Hyphomicrobium denitrificans ATCC 51888: one gene and its partner. The protein of the gene in region 2 interacts with the protein of the main gene of each other region in a pairwise test. Links are inferred from orthologs where the notes say so. Each region holds a gene or a part of one and is shown on either strand. Other genes may lie near its edges.

Evidence for each region.
Region 1: the proteins of HDEN_RS08405 (region 2) and ybgC interact in binary tests that used the Escherichia coli proteins (3 or more experiments, as listed by UniProt). The link is inferred for Hyphomicrobium denitrificans ATCC 51888 from one-to-one orthologs.

Annotation. Positions count from the first base shown.
Region 1 is NC_014313.1:2,489,229-2,496,347, forward strand. The notes cover bases 1,382-4,345. They hold ybgC (tol-pal system-associated acyl-CoA thioesterase), read right to left. Parts: upstream 3,123-4,345; coding sequence 2,640-3,122; downstream 1,382-2,639. Other genes in these bases: HDEN_RS11990 (APC family permease), read left to right, coding at 1,382-1,578; HDEN_RS11995 (hypothetical protein), read left to right, coding at 1,646-2,326; HDEN_RS12000 (hypothetical protein), read left to right, coding at 2,323-2,610; HDEN_RS12010 (metallophosphoesterase), read right to left, coding at 3,119-4,060; ruvB (Holliday junction branch migration DNA helicase RuvB), read right to left, coding at 4,172-4,345. Also shown: HDEN_RS11980 (hypothetical protein), read left to right, coding at 1-1; HDEN_RS11985 (hypothetical protein), read left to right, coding at 11-196; more of HDEN_RS11990, read left to right, coding at 193-1,381; more of ruvB, read right to left, coding at 4,346-5,218; HDEN_RS12020 (hypothetical protein), read right to left, coding at 5,298-5,729; Holliday junction branch migration protein RuvA, read right to left, coding at 5,854-6,471; crossover junction endodeoxyribonuclease RuvC, read right to left, coding at 6,468-6,995; HDEN_RS12035 (hypothetical protein), read right to left, coding at 6,992-7,119.
Region 2 is NC_014313.1:1,739,661-1,746,544, forward strand. What follows is about bases 4,156-6,884. They hold HDEN_RS08405 (acyl carrier protein), read right to left. Parts: upstream 5,777-6,884; coding sequence 5,534-5,776; downstream 4,156-5,533. Other genes in these bases: fabF (beta-ketoacyl-ACP synthase II), read right to left, coding at 4,156-5,393; fabG (3-oxoacyl-[acyl-carrier-protein] reductase), read right to left, coding at 6,176-6,884. In the rest of the region: 4-hydroxythreonine-4-phosphate dehydrogenase PdxA, read left to right, coding at 1-57; 16S rRNA (adenine(1518)-N(6)/adenine(1519)-N(6))-dimethyltransferase RsmA, read left to right, coding at 54-926; gmk (guanylate kinase), read right to left, coding at 923-1,573; HDEN_RS08390 (YicC/YloC family endoribonuclease), read right to left, coding at 1,601-2,491; endolytic transglycosylase MltG, read right to left, coding at 2,588-3,994; more of fabF, read right to left, coding at 4,131-4,155. UniProt on the Escherichia coli protein: Carrier of the growing fatty acid chain in fatty acid biosynthesis.

The DNA of each region.
Region 1 (7,119 bases), 750 kb from region 2 along the record:
AGAGGCAGCGATGAATAGTTTTCAACTCATTGAATATGCAGCCTGGGCACTTTCGATCGTGCTCGGTCTCTACATGCTCTTCGACACCATCAAAACCAATCGCGCTTACAGCGAAGACTTGCTGACGTCGTCGCGCGAAGGCGAAATCGATGAAGCGCTCGTCATCGACCCGCCGCACCAAGGGGGGCACCTGTGAATCAGACAACTGCTGTTCACGGAGAGAAAATCTCTCTGCTCCGCGTCCTCGGTCCCGCACACGTGTGGGCATTGGGCGTCGGCATCGTGCTCGTCGGCGAGTACATGGGCTGGAACTTCGCGGTGGGCAAGGGCGGCGCAATCGCGGCCTTGATCGCCTGCTGGGCTGCCGGCCTACTCTATACCTGCGTCGCCATGATCGACTCGGAAGTGACGTCGACCGTCGCTGCCGCCGGTGGTCAGTACGCGCAGTCGAAACACATCATCGGACCGTTGATGGCGTTCAACGTCGGTCTCTATCTCGTGTTTGCCTACACGATGCTGGAAGCCGCGAATGCCATCACGCTCGGCTATCTCGTCCAGACCGTCGGACAAATGGCCGGATTCGCAGAAGCTCAGGACAAGCCATTCATCGTTTTGGCCATCGTGTTCCTTGCGTGGCTGAACTATCGCGGCGTCTACGCGACGCTGACGGTGAACCTGGTTCTGACCGCAATTGCGTTCATCGCCGTCGTCATCCTGTTCACCGCGGTGAAGCCGTGGTCGACCGAGATGCTCAATCATAAGGAGATCCTGAACGGATTGCCCTATGGCTGGATCGGCGTGCTTGCTTCGCTCCACTTCGGCCTCTGGTATTACCTCGGCATCGAGGGAACGTGTCAGGCTGCCGAAGAGGTCCGCTCGCCAGCTCGCTCGCTGCCGCTCGGAACGATGGCGGGCATCATGACCCTGCTCATCGCAGCAACGATGACGTGGTACCTCTGCTCCGGTCTGATGCCGTGGGAATACCTCGGTCAGGCCACGACGCCGCTCTTCGACGCCGCACGGCTGACAAGCTCGACGCCGCTGATGGTCCTGCTGTTCATCGGTACGATGTTCTCGACGCTTGCATCCGCCAACGGCTGCATCAACGACGCGTCGCGCGCCTGGTTCTCGATGGGCCGCGACCGTTATCTGCCGACCTGGTTCGGCGCCGTGCATCCCAAGAACAGGACGCCCTTCCGGTCGATCGTGTTCCTGGTGCCCGTCGCCCTGACCTTTGCGTACTTCGCGCCGCTCGATCAGGTGATCACGTTCTCGATCCTGTCGGGTCTGCTCGGATATACGTACATGTCGATCCAGGTGATCTTCTTCCGTCAGATGTGGCCGCTGGACATGATCAAACGCGGATACGTGCATCCGTTCCATCCGATCCCGGCGCTTGTTCTGCTGACCATCTGCTCCGCAACATACTTCGCGGTGTTCCTTGGATACGGCACCCAGCTCGTCGCGATGATGGTGTTCTTCATCGTCGCTTCGCTCTGGTTCCACTTCCACCGCTACAAGTACGTCCGTCGCGGCGACCAGTTCACGATGAACTGGCCGCGTCCGCAGGGCTACTGAGAACGCTAACCCAAAGGTGGCGCATCCTCGCGATGCGCCACCTTCCTCTTTTGCGGGAAACCCGTTCATGCCTCTCACGCTTGCCGCTTTGCTGATCGCTGCAACGATCGCGTTTTTCGTCATTTACGGTCGCCGCGAGGCGCGCATCGCCGCCGCCGCCCGACATTCCATTCTCGATTCCGCAAAGGACGTCCTCGACGGCGCGCGTGTCGAAATCGATACGTGCGGCTTCCCGAAAATGGACGGGACGTTCCGCGGACGTGCATTCCGCGTTGCCCTCGTTCCCGACACGCTGACGTTCCGCCGGCTGCCGCAGCTTTGGCTCGACGTCACGATGAGGCGCAACCTGCCGATCGACGGCAGCGTCGCCATTCTGATCCGGCCGACGGGCGCCGATTATTTCTCGCTGACCGATCGCTTGACCTACCGCATCGAGCCGCCTGCAAACTTTCCCGAGATGTGTCTGATCAAGGGCGACGGCCCCGGCGCGCGTCATATCTTCGAGCGGGTCGCGCCCTACGTCGCCGGCCTTCTTCGCGATCCCTACGTCAAGGAGGTCGTGATCACGCCGCGCGGCATTCGCATCATGCGCCAGCTTGCGGAAGGCAAACGCGGCGACCATCTCATTCTCAGGCAGATCGTGTTCGAAAACGCACGATTGAACCCGGACGACCTTGGAGAACTCCTCGCGGAGGTGCTCGAAGTCGAGGGTCTGCTTCTCAACGTCAAGCTGGTGTCTGCTGCATGAATGCGCTGCAAGCCGATCGCAAACCGATCAACCCGTATCTCATTCTTGCCCTTGCGATCGTTCTTCCGGGGATGGGACACGTTGCGATCGGCCAGCAACAGCGCGGGTTCATGTTCGCGCTGTTTACGCTGCTGCTCGCCTTGGTCACCTGGCAATTCGCGCCGCCGGATCGTTCGATCATCGGGCGATCGGCGCTCGGCCTGTTCGTGTGGGCGCTGTCGATCCCGGATGCCTACCGTATGGCGCGGATCAACTGGGAAGCCTGGAAGCGTCGCAATCCGTAGGCTTTTGCTGAAAGGCGGCGCGCCGTTAGCTAGCTCACCTGCACGTGCGTATGCGCGAGAAATGCGCCGCGCACCGCCTGGCTCAGACGCAACGGCTTTCCCGACACCGATATCAGCACCACGGTCACCTCCGCTTCGGCGATGCGATTGCCGTCGCGCGTGACCGTCTGGATGAGCGTAACGCTCGCGCCGCCGATTTCCTTGACGCGGGTCTCGACCTCGAGCAGGTCGTCCATGCGTGCGGGGCGGAAGAAATCGAACGTCATCCGGCGGACGACGAACGCGGCAGGCTCGCGGTTGTCAGAGCCGTCGATCAAACGGCGCGCGTCGGTTCCGAGCAGGCGTAGGAAGTCCGTTCGCCCACGCTCGCAAAAGCGGACGTAGGACGCGTGGTAGACGACGCCGCCCGCGTCGGTGTCCTCAAAATAAACGCGCACCGGCAGCACATGGCGCTGGCCTGCTTCGTCGCGGAAAATGCGGCCTGCGAGATCCGGCCATTTCTTGTCGGTCACACTTCTCCCCCGTTGCCGCCGAGATCGATCCTGACGATCTCGGGCGGCGATCCGAGCCGCACGGGAAGCGTCGAGCAGCCGAGGCCTCCGGACACGATCAGGTTGCGGCCGTGCTCCACTTTATGGCCGTATACGTAACGCAGCCCGAACCGTGACGGCACCATCGGCGCAAAGCCGAAAATTCGAACCTGACCACCGTGCGTATGGCCGGAAACCGTCAGCGAAACGCGGTCGGGCACTTCAGGAAAAATGTCGGGCTCGTGTGCCATCAGAATCACCGGCGCATCATCAGTCACTTGCGCCAACGTGCGCGGGAGATCGTCGACACCTTGATAGCGAAAGCCTTTGCTGGGCGGGATTTCGTCGTCGCCCTCTCGCGAGCGGAATGCCCACTGATCGCCCAGGCCCGCGATCCAGAATGCTTGCCCGTCCTTCTCCAGCCGGACTGCCTGGTTCTCGTAAACGGGGATGCCGACAGCCTGCAACGCAAGCCCCGCGCGTGTCGGCCCCGCCCGCCGCTTCTGCACATTGGGGTCATCCCACCAATCGTGATTGCCGAGAACCGCGTGCACGCCGAGCGGCGCCTTGAGGCGTCCGAGCGCTGTCGCCCATGTTCCGGCGCTGACAACCGAGGTCGACAATCTGCGGAGGCTTCGGCCGACGACGTAATCGCCGAGCAGCAGTATTGCGTCCGGTTTGAGACTGTTGGTCTGATCGACGATGGCCGCGACGCGATCGACGGACATCCAGGGTTCGCAGACGTGGAGATCGGCGAGCACCGCAAGGCGCACTCGCAAGCCAGGCGTCCATCCGGGCGGCGTCAGGGCGTAAGGTGTTACCCATTCGCCGAACGATTCCGCGACGGCATAGCTGCTCAGCGCCGTGGAGCCGACCCCCACGGCAGCAAGCATCTTCAGCAAATCGCGGCGGGTGATCACGAGGCAGTCCTTCGACCGATGTGGCGCAATCTATACTGTGAGCGTCGAATGATCGCCCGAAAATGCGGACAGAATCGTGAATATTTGCCGCGAGAGCGTGCGATAGCGGCGTTAAGTCTCGTCAGCACCGTCGTCGAAAATCGGCAAATCGGGGGTGGCCGTCCGCGCCGGACCGCTGACGCCGAGGTGGCGGTAAGCTTTGAGCGTCAGGACGCGGCCGCGGGGGGTGCGGCTGATGAAGCCCTGCTGCAAGAGATAAGGCTCGACGATTTCCTCGAGCGCATCACGGGGTTCGGAGAGCGCTGCCGCCAACGTCTCGATGCCGACGGGGCCGCCTTCGTAATTTTTCAGGATGCAACCGAGGTAGCGGTGATCGAGGGCGTCGAGCCCCTCGCCGTCGACCTCCAGCATCTTGAGAGCCCGATCGGCGACGGCCGCATTGACGACGGCCGCGCCTTCGACCGCCGCGAAATCGCGAACCCGGCGCAGCAAACGTCCGGCAATGCGTGGCGTTCCTCGCGATCTCTTGGCGATCTCGCGCGCCCCATCGCTTGCCATGTTGGCGCCGAGCACACGGGCGCCGCGCGAGACGACCAACTCCAATTCGGGCACGGAATAGAAATTCAATCTCACCGGAATGCCGAAGCGATCGCGCAGCGGATTGGTCAGCAGCCCGGCACGTGTCGTGGCGCCGACGAGCGTGAATTTCGGAAGATCGATCCGAACCGAGCGCGCGGCAGGACCTTCGCCGATCATCAGATCGAGCTGGAAGTCCTCCATCGCGGGATAGAGAATTTCTTCAACCGCAGGGTTGAGGCGATGGATTTCGTCGATGAACAGCACGTCGCGTTCTTCGAGATTGGTCAGCAGCGCCGCGAGGTCGCCGGCCTTCGAGATCACCGGGCCCGACGTCGCGCGAAATCCGACGCCTAGCTCCTTGGCCATGATCTGCGCCAGCGTCGTCTTGCCGAGGCCCGGAGGTCCGGCAAACAGCACATGATCGAGAGCATCGCCGCGTCCGCGTGCCGCCGTAATGAAAATACGGAGGTTGGCGCGCGCCTGCTCCTGGCCGATGAATTCATCAAGCGATTGCGGGCGGATCGTCGCCTCGTAGGCGTCCACTTCCTTGCGCGCGCTGCTGACGAGCCGGTCGGTCATGGTTTGTTCGTGGGGCTATTCGGCGATGACGTCAAGCCGAGCGTTCCAATCGCCAACGACAAAGGCGGCGCGGACAAAATCAAGATTTTGGAGTTTCGAGCAGAATTCGGCCCGTGATCAGCAGCTGCCGCATGCCGATGGCGATAAGGCCGGCCAGAAATGCCAGAACCGGCAATGCGGCCTGGTTCGGGAACGGAAAGATGATCGACGCGGCTGTAAACGCAAGCACGCCCGCGACGGCGGCATGCAGCCACGAATAGGTGCCTTGCTGAAGGACGAACGGTGTCAGGCCGAGTGCTGCGACGGTAGCGGGAAGCGCGCTCCAGGCGAAGACATCGACGGCGAACTCGCCCGGCGCCGGCATCGGAGCTTCCGGCATCAAGAACTCGGTCAGCGGCCGTGCGAGCGCTAGTCCGGTGCACAACAGGCTCGCGAAAAACGGCGCAGCGAGCGACGTGATCAGCACCATCCAAAGGGCACGTTGTCCGTTGCTCACGTCGTTCACTTTCATTCAATCCTGTTCGCGGTGAAACCTAGAGCCATTCCGCTTTTCGTTGAATAGCGGAACGGCTTCAGGCCGTTTGTTTGGTCGTGCTTCTTATCGGAAAACCGGGGCCCACTTTTCCGGAAGCACTCTAGCGCGCAAGTTCCTTGAGGGCGCGTTTGATGAGCGCCGCCGTGTCGGCGGCTTCGCCGAGTTCTCGGGACGCGAGGGCCACGGCCTGATTGGCCTGCGCTGGATTATAGCCGAGATTGGTCAGCGCAGAGATGGCTTCGGCGGCTGGGAGGCCGACGGGCGCGACGGCCGCAGCCGGTCCGCCGCCCGGAGTTGCGGGAAGTCCGGCTAGGGACAACGACGGTGCCTTGTCCTTCAATTCCGCAACGATACGCAGCGCGAGCTTCTTGCCAACGCCGGGCGCTTCCTCGACCGCCGCCCAGTTTCCGAGCACCACCGCGTTCGCGATCTCCTGCGGTCCGAGCACGCCGAGAACGCTCAAGGCGACCTTGGCGCCGACGCCCTGGATCGTCTGCAGCGTGCGAAACCAGCTGCGCTCGAATTCGCTCTGGAATCCGAACAGACGGATCGCGTCCTCGCGGACGTGCGTGTCTATGGTCAGGGTGACGTCGTCGCCGGGCTTCAGATTGCGGAGCGTTCGCGAGGAAGCCTGAACCTCATACCCCACGCCATGCACGTCGACGATGAGGAAGCTCTCGCCGATCGCGTCGACCTTGCCTTTGAGTTTGCCGATCATGTGCCGGCCACTTTCGCTGCGACCGTCGCGAGCCGCTGGCGGCTGGAGCGATGATGCGCGTGGGTGATCGCGATGGCGAGCGCATCGGCCTCGTCGGCGGAATCGAACGTCGCCTTGGGCAGCAGGAACGAGATCATCGCCTGGATCTGCTGCTTTTCGGCGTGTCCCGTGCCGGTGACGGATTTCTTGATCAGGTTCGGCGTGTATTCGGCGACTCGCAGACCGAGCCTTGCAGGCGCCAGGAGGATGGCGCCGCGCGCCTGTCCGAGCTTCAGCGTCGAGCGCGGGTTCTCGTTGACGAAGGTTTCTTCGACGGCGGCTTCCGACGGGCTGAAGCTCTGAATGACACTGGTCACGGCATCGAACAGGGCCGAAAGGCGATAGGCAAGATCGTCGTCCTTCGGCGGCGTGATGACACCGGAGGCCACGTAAACGAGGCGCACGCCATCGCTTTCGACGATGCCCCAGCCCGTGCGCCGAAGGCCGGGGTCAAATCCGATGATGCGAATCGCTCGTGCAGTCATGCATTGCGCATAGCACGAACCGCGTAGGAGGCCGAAGGCGAAGCGAGCAGCGGCGGAAGCGGCGGCGGCTTGGTCGCATCGGCGACTTTTCCCGTTAAAATCGCGTCCAGAGCCTCGGCGACAT
Region 2 (6,884 bases):
GCGATCAAACTCGCGGCCGAGATGAGCACGCGTCGCGCGCGCACGGTCGTGACATGAGTGCCATGACGACTGCCGATGGACTTCCACCTCTTCGAGACGTGATCGAGCGGCACGGGCTTGCAGCGAAGAAATCGCTCGGACAGAATTTTCTTCTCGACCTCAATCTGACGCGCAAGATCGCGCGCGCGGCGGGCGACATCAGCAAGAGCACGGTCGTCGAAATCGGTCCCGGTCCCGGCGGCCTGACGCGCGCGCTGCTGATCGAAGGCGCGAAGAACGTCATTGCGATCGAACGCGACGACCGGTGCCTGGCAGCACTCGATGAGATCGTGGCGCGATATCCCGGCCGACTCAGAGTTCATGCGGGCGATGCGCTGAAAACCGATTGGACGGAACTCATCGCGGGCGCGCATCCGGTCACGATCGCAGCCAACCTGCCGTACAATATTGCGTCGGTGCTTCTGGTCGATTGGCTGGAGACGGAGCCGTGGCCGCCGTGGTTCGACCGCATGGTGCTGATGTTTCAGCGCGAAGTCGCCGAGCGCATCATCGCCGCGCCGCGCACGAAAGCCTACGGCCGGCTTTCCGTGCTCGCGCAGTACCGGACCGAGGCGCGGATCGCCATCAATCTCCCGCCGGAAGCGTTCACGCCGCCACCGAAAGTTTCGTCCGCCGTTGTCGATTTTCGCCCCATCGCAGAGCCTGAACCGCGCTGCCGCGTCTCGACGCTCGCGCGCGTCACGGCAGCTGCATTCGGCCAACGCCGGAAGATGTTGCGGTCGAGTTTGAAGCAACTCACGCCGATGGCGGAGCTTCTTTTGCGCGAGGGCGGGATCGCGCCGGAGCGACGCGCGGAAGATCTTTCGGTCGAGGAGTTCGCGCGCCTCGCCGCGATCTTCGATCGTGGCGAGTGGGAGCGAACCTAGAGCACCGCCTGCATGTCGCGCACGAAGTCGGACAATCCGAGAAGCCGGTCGCGCTTCAGCCGTTCCGCGACCAGGATGGATTGCACGGCAGCCGCGCTTTTCTCGATCTCGGTGTTGACGATCACGTAGTCGTATTCGGCCCAATGGCTGATTTCGGCGGACGCGGCGGCCATGCGCCGGGCAACGATTTCGGCCGTGTCCTGCGCGCGCGATTTCAACCGATCCTCAAGCACATTGCCAGACGGCGGCAGCACGAACACGAGGACGACGTCGCCCTTCAGCTTTTCCGAAAGCTGCTGCGCGCCTTGCCAATCGATGTCGAACAGCACGTCCTTGCCGGCGGCGATCGCGGCTTCGACCGGCTGGCGCGGCGTACCGTAGTAATTGTCGAAAACGCGCGCCCATTCGAGAAGCTCGCCGCGCGACTTCATCGTCTCGAACCGATCGCGATCGACGAAGTGATAGTCGACGCCGTCCTGCTCGCCGGGGCGCGGCGCGCGTGTCGTGACCGACACCGACATCTCGATGCCGCTGTCGGCGGCAAGCAGCCGGCGGGCGAGAGTCGTTTTCCCAGCGCCTGAGGGCGACGAAATAATGAAGAGCAGACCACGTCGTGCGATGTGGGGTTCGGTTGCCGCGACGCTCATTGGATGTTGTGAATCCCTGCTCTCATTCTATTCGACGTTTTGGACTTGTTCGCGAAACTGGTCGATGACCGTCTTGAGCTGCAAGCCGAGCCGGGTGATGTCGACGGCGTTCGCCTTCGAGCACAGCGTATTGGCTTCGCGATTGAATTCCTGCGCGAGGAAATCGAGCTTACGCCCAACCGAGCCGCGCTCGGCGAGAATATCGCGCGCAGCGGCGACGTGGGCCGACAATCGTTGCAGCTCTTCTTCGACGTCGGCACGCGTCGCGATCAGCACGGCCTCCTGGTGCAGGCGCTGATCGTCGAGCGCAGCCGTCGTATCGACGAGACGCGCAATCGCATCTTTCAAACGGGTCATGACCGCCTCCGGTGCGCGCGACGGAGATGCCCGCACGGTCGCCGCCAGCTGCTCGATCTGCGAGATCTGATCGTGAATGACGCCGCCCAGGCGCGCACCTTCCGCGCGGCGGGCTTCGCCAAGCTTATCGAGCGCGGCTTCGAGACTTTGCAGAATTGTCTTTTCGCGGGTCGCGCGGGCGGCGGCGTCTTCGGTCGCCTGATCGGACGTCTCGAGCACGCCCTTGATCATCAGAAGCTGCGCGGCATCGGGCTTCGTTGCGCCGCTCAACGTCGAGACGCGATCTGCGGCCTTGATGACGTCGGCGAGCACCTGCTCGTTCAAGCGGATGGCACCGTTCGTCTGCTGCTTCTCGATCGACAACGACAGGGAAATGCTGCCGCGCGCGAAACGCTTGGCGACGGCTTCACGCGCCGGGATTTCGAGCGCCTCGTAACCCGGAGGCAGGCGCAGGCGTACGTCGAGCCCGCGACCGTTGACGCTGCGCGCTTCCCAGATCCAGCTCAAACCATCGGTCGAGCCGTCGGCGCGTGCAAAACCGGTCATGCTGGAGATTGTCATCGCGGAAGGTCTCGCCTGGCTTTTATGCGGCGCGCAACTTAACGGGTCGGGCCGAATACGCCAACCCGATCCAGCGAGAGCCTGCCTGTTTCTTGGTTACTGCTTCTTCGGCTTTTTGACCGGGAGCGGAACGTCGGCCGAGTCTGTGGCTCCCGAAGCCTGATCCGACGCTGCAGCGCCGTCACCGCTTCCTGCCGCCGCGCCGCCGGCCGGCCCCTGATTTTGCGCTGCCTTGGCGTTCTTGCGGGCCTGCTGGAGCGTCTTGCCCTTGCGCGCCTGATCCTTGGCGGCCGCGTCGGGCTTGGCCTGCGGGATGGGCGCGCTGTTGTCGTCCGGCTTGCTGTCCGTGCCGTCCGCCTGCTTGGCGCGCTGCTTCTCGACTTCACGCCATTTCTGGACCGCCGTGTTGTGGTCTTTCAGATTTTCAGAGAATGCGTGTCCGCCGGTGCCGTCGGCGACGAAGTAGAGGTCCGACGTCTGGGCAGGATGCAGTGCAGCCTGCATCGCCGACTTGCCGGGATTGCAGATTGGTCCCGGTGGCAAACCGCTGATCTGATAAGTGTTGTATGGCGACTTCGTCTCGATATCGAACTTGGTGATGCCTCGACCCAGCGCACCCTGCCCGCCGACGATGCCGTAGACGATCGTCGGATCGGATTGCAGCCGCATGCCCTTTCTCAGGCGATTGTAGAAAACGGCGGCGACGCGATCGCGTTCATCCGCGCGCCCGGTTTCCTTTTCGACGATCGAGGCGAACGTCACCAAGTCCTCGGCACTCTTGATCGGCAAGCTCGGATCGCGGCTCTCCCAGAGCGCACTGAGCGCCTTTCCCATCTCGGCCTGCATGCGCTCCAGAAGTTCCTGCCGCGGCGTGCCTTTCGAGAAATAGTAGGTGTCCGGCAGGAGCGATCCTTCCGGCGGAACGTGCGTGACTTCACCGCTGAGGCTCGGCTCGGCTTTCAGCCGTTCGACGATCTGCTCGCTCGTCAGGCCTTCGGGCAGCGTCGCCTTGTAGAGGATCGACTTGCCTTCGGAGAGCGTGTCGATCACTTCGCGGATCGACGCGTGCTCCTTGATTTCATACTCGCCGGCTTTGAGTTCGCCGTTCTTTCGCTGGCCGAAGAAGTTCTGCATCAGGTGGCCGCCGACGAACGTCCAGCGATTGGAAATGATGCCGTCCTTCTCGAGCCGTTCCGCGATGGCGATGCGCCCCTCGCCTTTCGGAATGACGACGACGCGCGGCGCATCGAGAGGGCCGGGGCTTTCATACTGGTTGTAGATAGTGAACGACATGCCGCCGACGAGCAGCATGCCAATCAGCGAAACCGTGAGCACGCCGCTGATGATGCGCACGATTGTCGACACCACGCGTGACGGCTCGCGCGCGTCGAGGCCGCGCGGCCGGCGGGGCGCACGGCCGGGTTCGAGGCGTTCAGCTGGGCTTCGTGCTCCGGCGGTGCGGGCGGTCTTGTTCCCGTCCGGGCGGCGTCTTTGCTGACTCATGATACTCAGAGCATTGTCCCTTGAAGAAGCGGCAGCGAGCGATTGAGAATAGCTCAATCACACACACTTCATCAGCCCCGCCCCTCGATCGGACGCTCAACGGAAATTGTGGCAAAACGGCGAAGCCGGCCGGTGTTTAAGCTGCTCTTCGCAGCACCAGGCAGGCATTGGTGCCGCCAAAGCCGAACGAGTTCGACAGCGCGATATTGATGTCACGCTTTTTGGGCGCGTGTGGCACCAGATCGATCGCGGTTTCGACGGACGGCGTATCGAGGTTGAGCGTCGGCGGCGCAATGTTATCCCGGATCGCGAGGGTCGAGAAAATCGCCTCGACCGCACCAGCGGCGCCGAGGAGATGGCCGATCGCCGACTTCGTCGACGACATCGCGAGCTTGCCCGCCGTGTTGCCGAACAGGCGTTCAACGGCCTTTAGCTCGATCTCGTCGCCCATCGGCGTCGAGGTGCCGTGCGCGTTGACGTAGTCGATCTCGCTCGGCGAAACACCAGCGCGGTTGAGCGCCATCTTCATGCAGCGGTAGGCGCCGTCGCCATCTTCAGCAGGCGCGGTGATGTGGAAGGCGTCGGCCGACATACCGTAGCCGATCACCTCGGCGTAGATCGTCGCGCCGCGCGCCTTGGCATGCTCGTAGCTTTCGAGAACGACGATGCCGGCGCCCTCGCCCATCACGAACCCGTCGCGATCCTTGTCGTAGGGGCGCGAAGCTTTCGTCGGCGTATCGTTGAAGCCCGTCGACAGCGCGCGGCAGGCGGCGAAGCCCGCCATCGCGATGCGGCATATCGGGCTTTCGGAACCACCCGCCACCATCACGTCAGCGTCGTCGAGCGCGATGATGCGCGCCGCGTCGCCGATCGCGTGCGTACCGGTGGCGCACGCCGTGACGACGGCGTTGTTCGGCCCGCGCAGGTTATGCATGATCGAGACGTAGCCGCCCGCGAGATTGATCAGCCGCCCCGGAATGAAGAACGGCGAGACGCGGCGCGGACCTTTTTCCTTGAGCAGGATCGACGTGTCGGCAATGCCCGACAATCCGCCGATACCGGAACCAATCAGAACACCGGCGCGCTCCTGCGCTTCGGCAGTCTCGAATTTCAGGCCGGAATCGCGAATGGCCTGCGCGGCCGCAGCGACCGCATAGATGATGAAGTCGTCGACCTTGCGCTGCTCTTTCGGCTCCATCCAATCGTCGGGATTGAACTTGCCTTCCGCAGTCGCGCCGCGCGGAATGAAATTCGCGATCTGGCAGGTGATGTCGGAGACTTCGAACTCTTCGACGCGGCGGGCGCCGCTCTGCCCCGCGAGCAGATTTTTCCAGGCTGCCTCAACACCGCAGCCAACGGGGGAGACGATACCCATTCCTGTGATGACAACTCGGCGCATGGCTTCTTCTTGCTTGGCTGTTGGAAATGAAGGTCGATCGCAATCAGCATGTGAAGGGGGCCGGTCATCCCAGCCCCCTTCAAATCCAATCCGATGGGCGCGAGTGCCCGCGCCTCAATTCTGCGGATGAACGAGGACGCTCAGGCCGCGCTGGCGTTCTTTTCCAGAAACTTCACAGCATCGCCGACAGTGAGGATGTGCTCAGCGGCATCATCCGGAATTTCGCATCCGAATTCTTCTTCGAACGCCATCACGAGCTCAACCGTATCCAAGCTATCCGCGCCAAGGTCGTCGATGAAGCTGGCGTTGTCCGTGACCTTATCGGCCTCGACGCCAAGATGCTCTACGACAATTTTCTTCACGCGCTCTGCAACATCGCTCATCGTCAATCCTCGTGTCTTTCTATTATTCGGCGAGCCTCAATGGCCCGCTCCGTTCGCTCTGCAGAACCCGCTGGAAACCGCATGCCTATTTTCAACTTTAAGGGAAATTCAGCCTGCTCGGATAGGGGCTCGCGTCCGTTTTCAGAAGTCTTTTCTTTGGTCCCCGTAGCGTGAGTCTTACCCCGGAGTACCGTATTCGCGTAACGCTACGCTGGTTTGTCCCCAGCTTCACGCCGTCCCGAAGGCGCGCTTTTCGCGCCTCAAAACCGTGGTGTCGTTAACACGTTTACGTGGCCTTGCAAAGCACACGGTGACGCAGCTCAACACGCTCGTACAGCACACGGGCAAAACCTAGGAAATTGAAGCTTTGCGGCCGTTTACCATCGTTTTCGGAGACGGTCAGACCATCGCCATGCCGCCGTTGATGTGTAGCGTTTGACCGGTCATGTACCCACCTTCGTTGGAGGCGAGATACAGGCAGCCGGCAGCGATATCCAGCGGCTCGCCGAAACGTTGCGACGGAATGATCTGCGCGATGTCGCCCTTCTGCTTGTCCGTCAAGACATCGGTCATCGCCGTCTTGATGAAGCCCGGCGCGACGCAGTTCGCGGTGATGCCGCGCGAGGCGACTTCGCGTGCGAGCGATTTGGTCATGCCGATCATACCGGCCTTTGACGCGGCGTAGTTGCCCTGTCCTGGATTGCCGAACACTCCCGACACGGAGGCGATATTGATGATGCGGCCATAACCCGTCTTGGAGCGCATCATGTGACGGGAGGCGGCGCGGCACAGCATGAACGTCGACGTCAGGTTGACGGCGATGACGTCGTCCCATTGATCGTCCTTCATCACCATGAAGAGGTTATCTTTCGTCAAGCCGGCGTTGTTGACGAGAATGTCGAGACGACCGCCGAGAACCTTCACGGCTTCGTCGATCAGCTTCGCGACGCTCGGGCGATCGGCAAGATCGCAAGGGAGAACATGGACGCGGTCGCCGAGTTCCTTGGCGAGTTCTTCCAGCGCTTCGACTTTGCGGCCCGAGATGGCGACCGTTGCGCCGGCCTTGTGATAGACGCGCGCGATTTCGGCACCGATGCCGCCGGTGGCG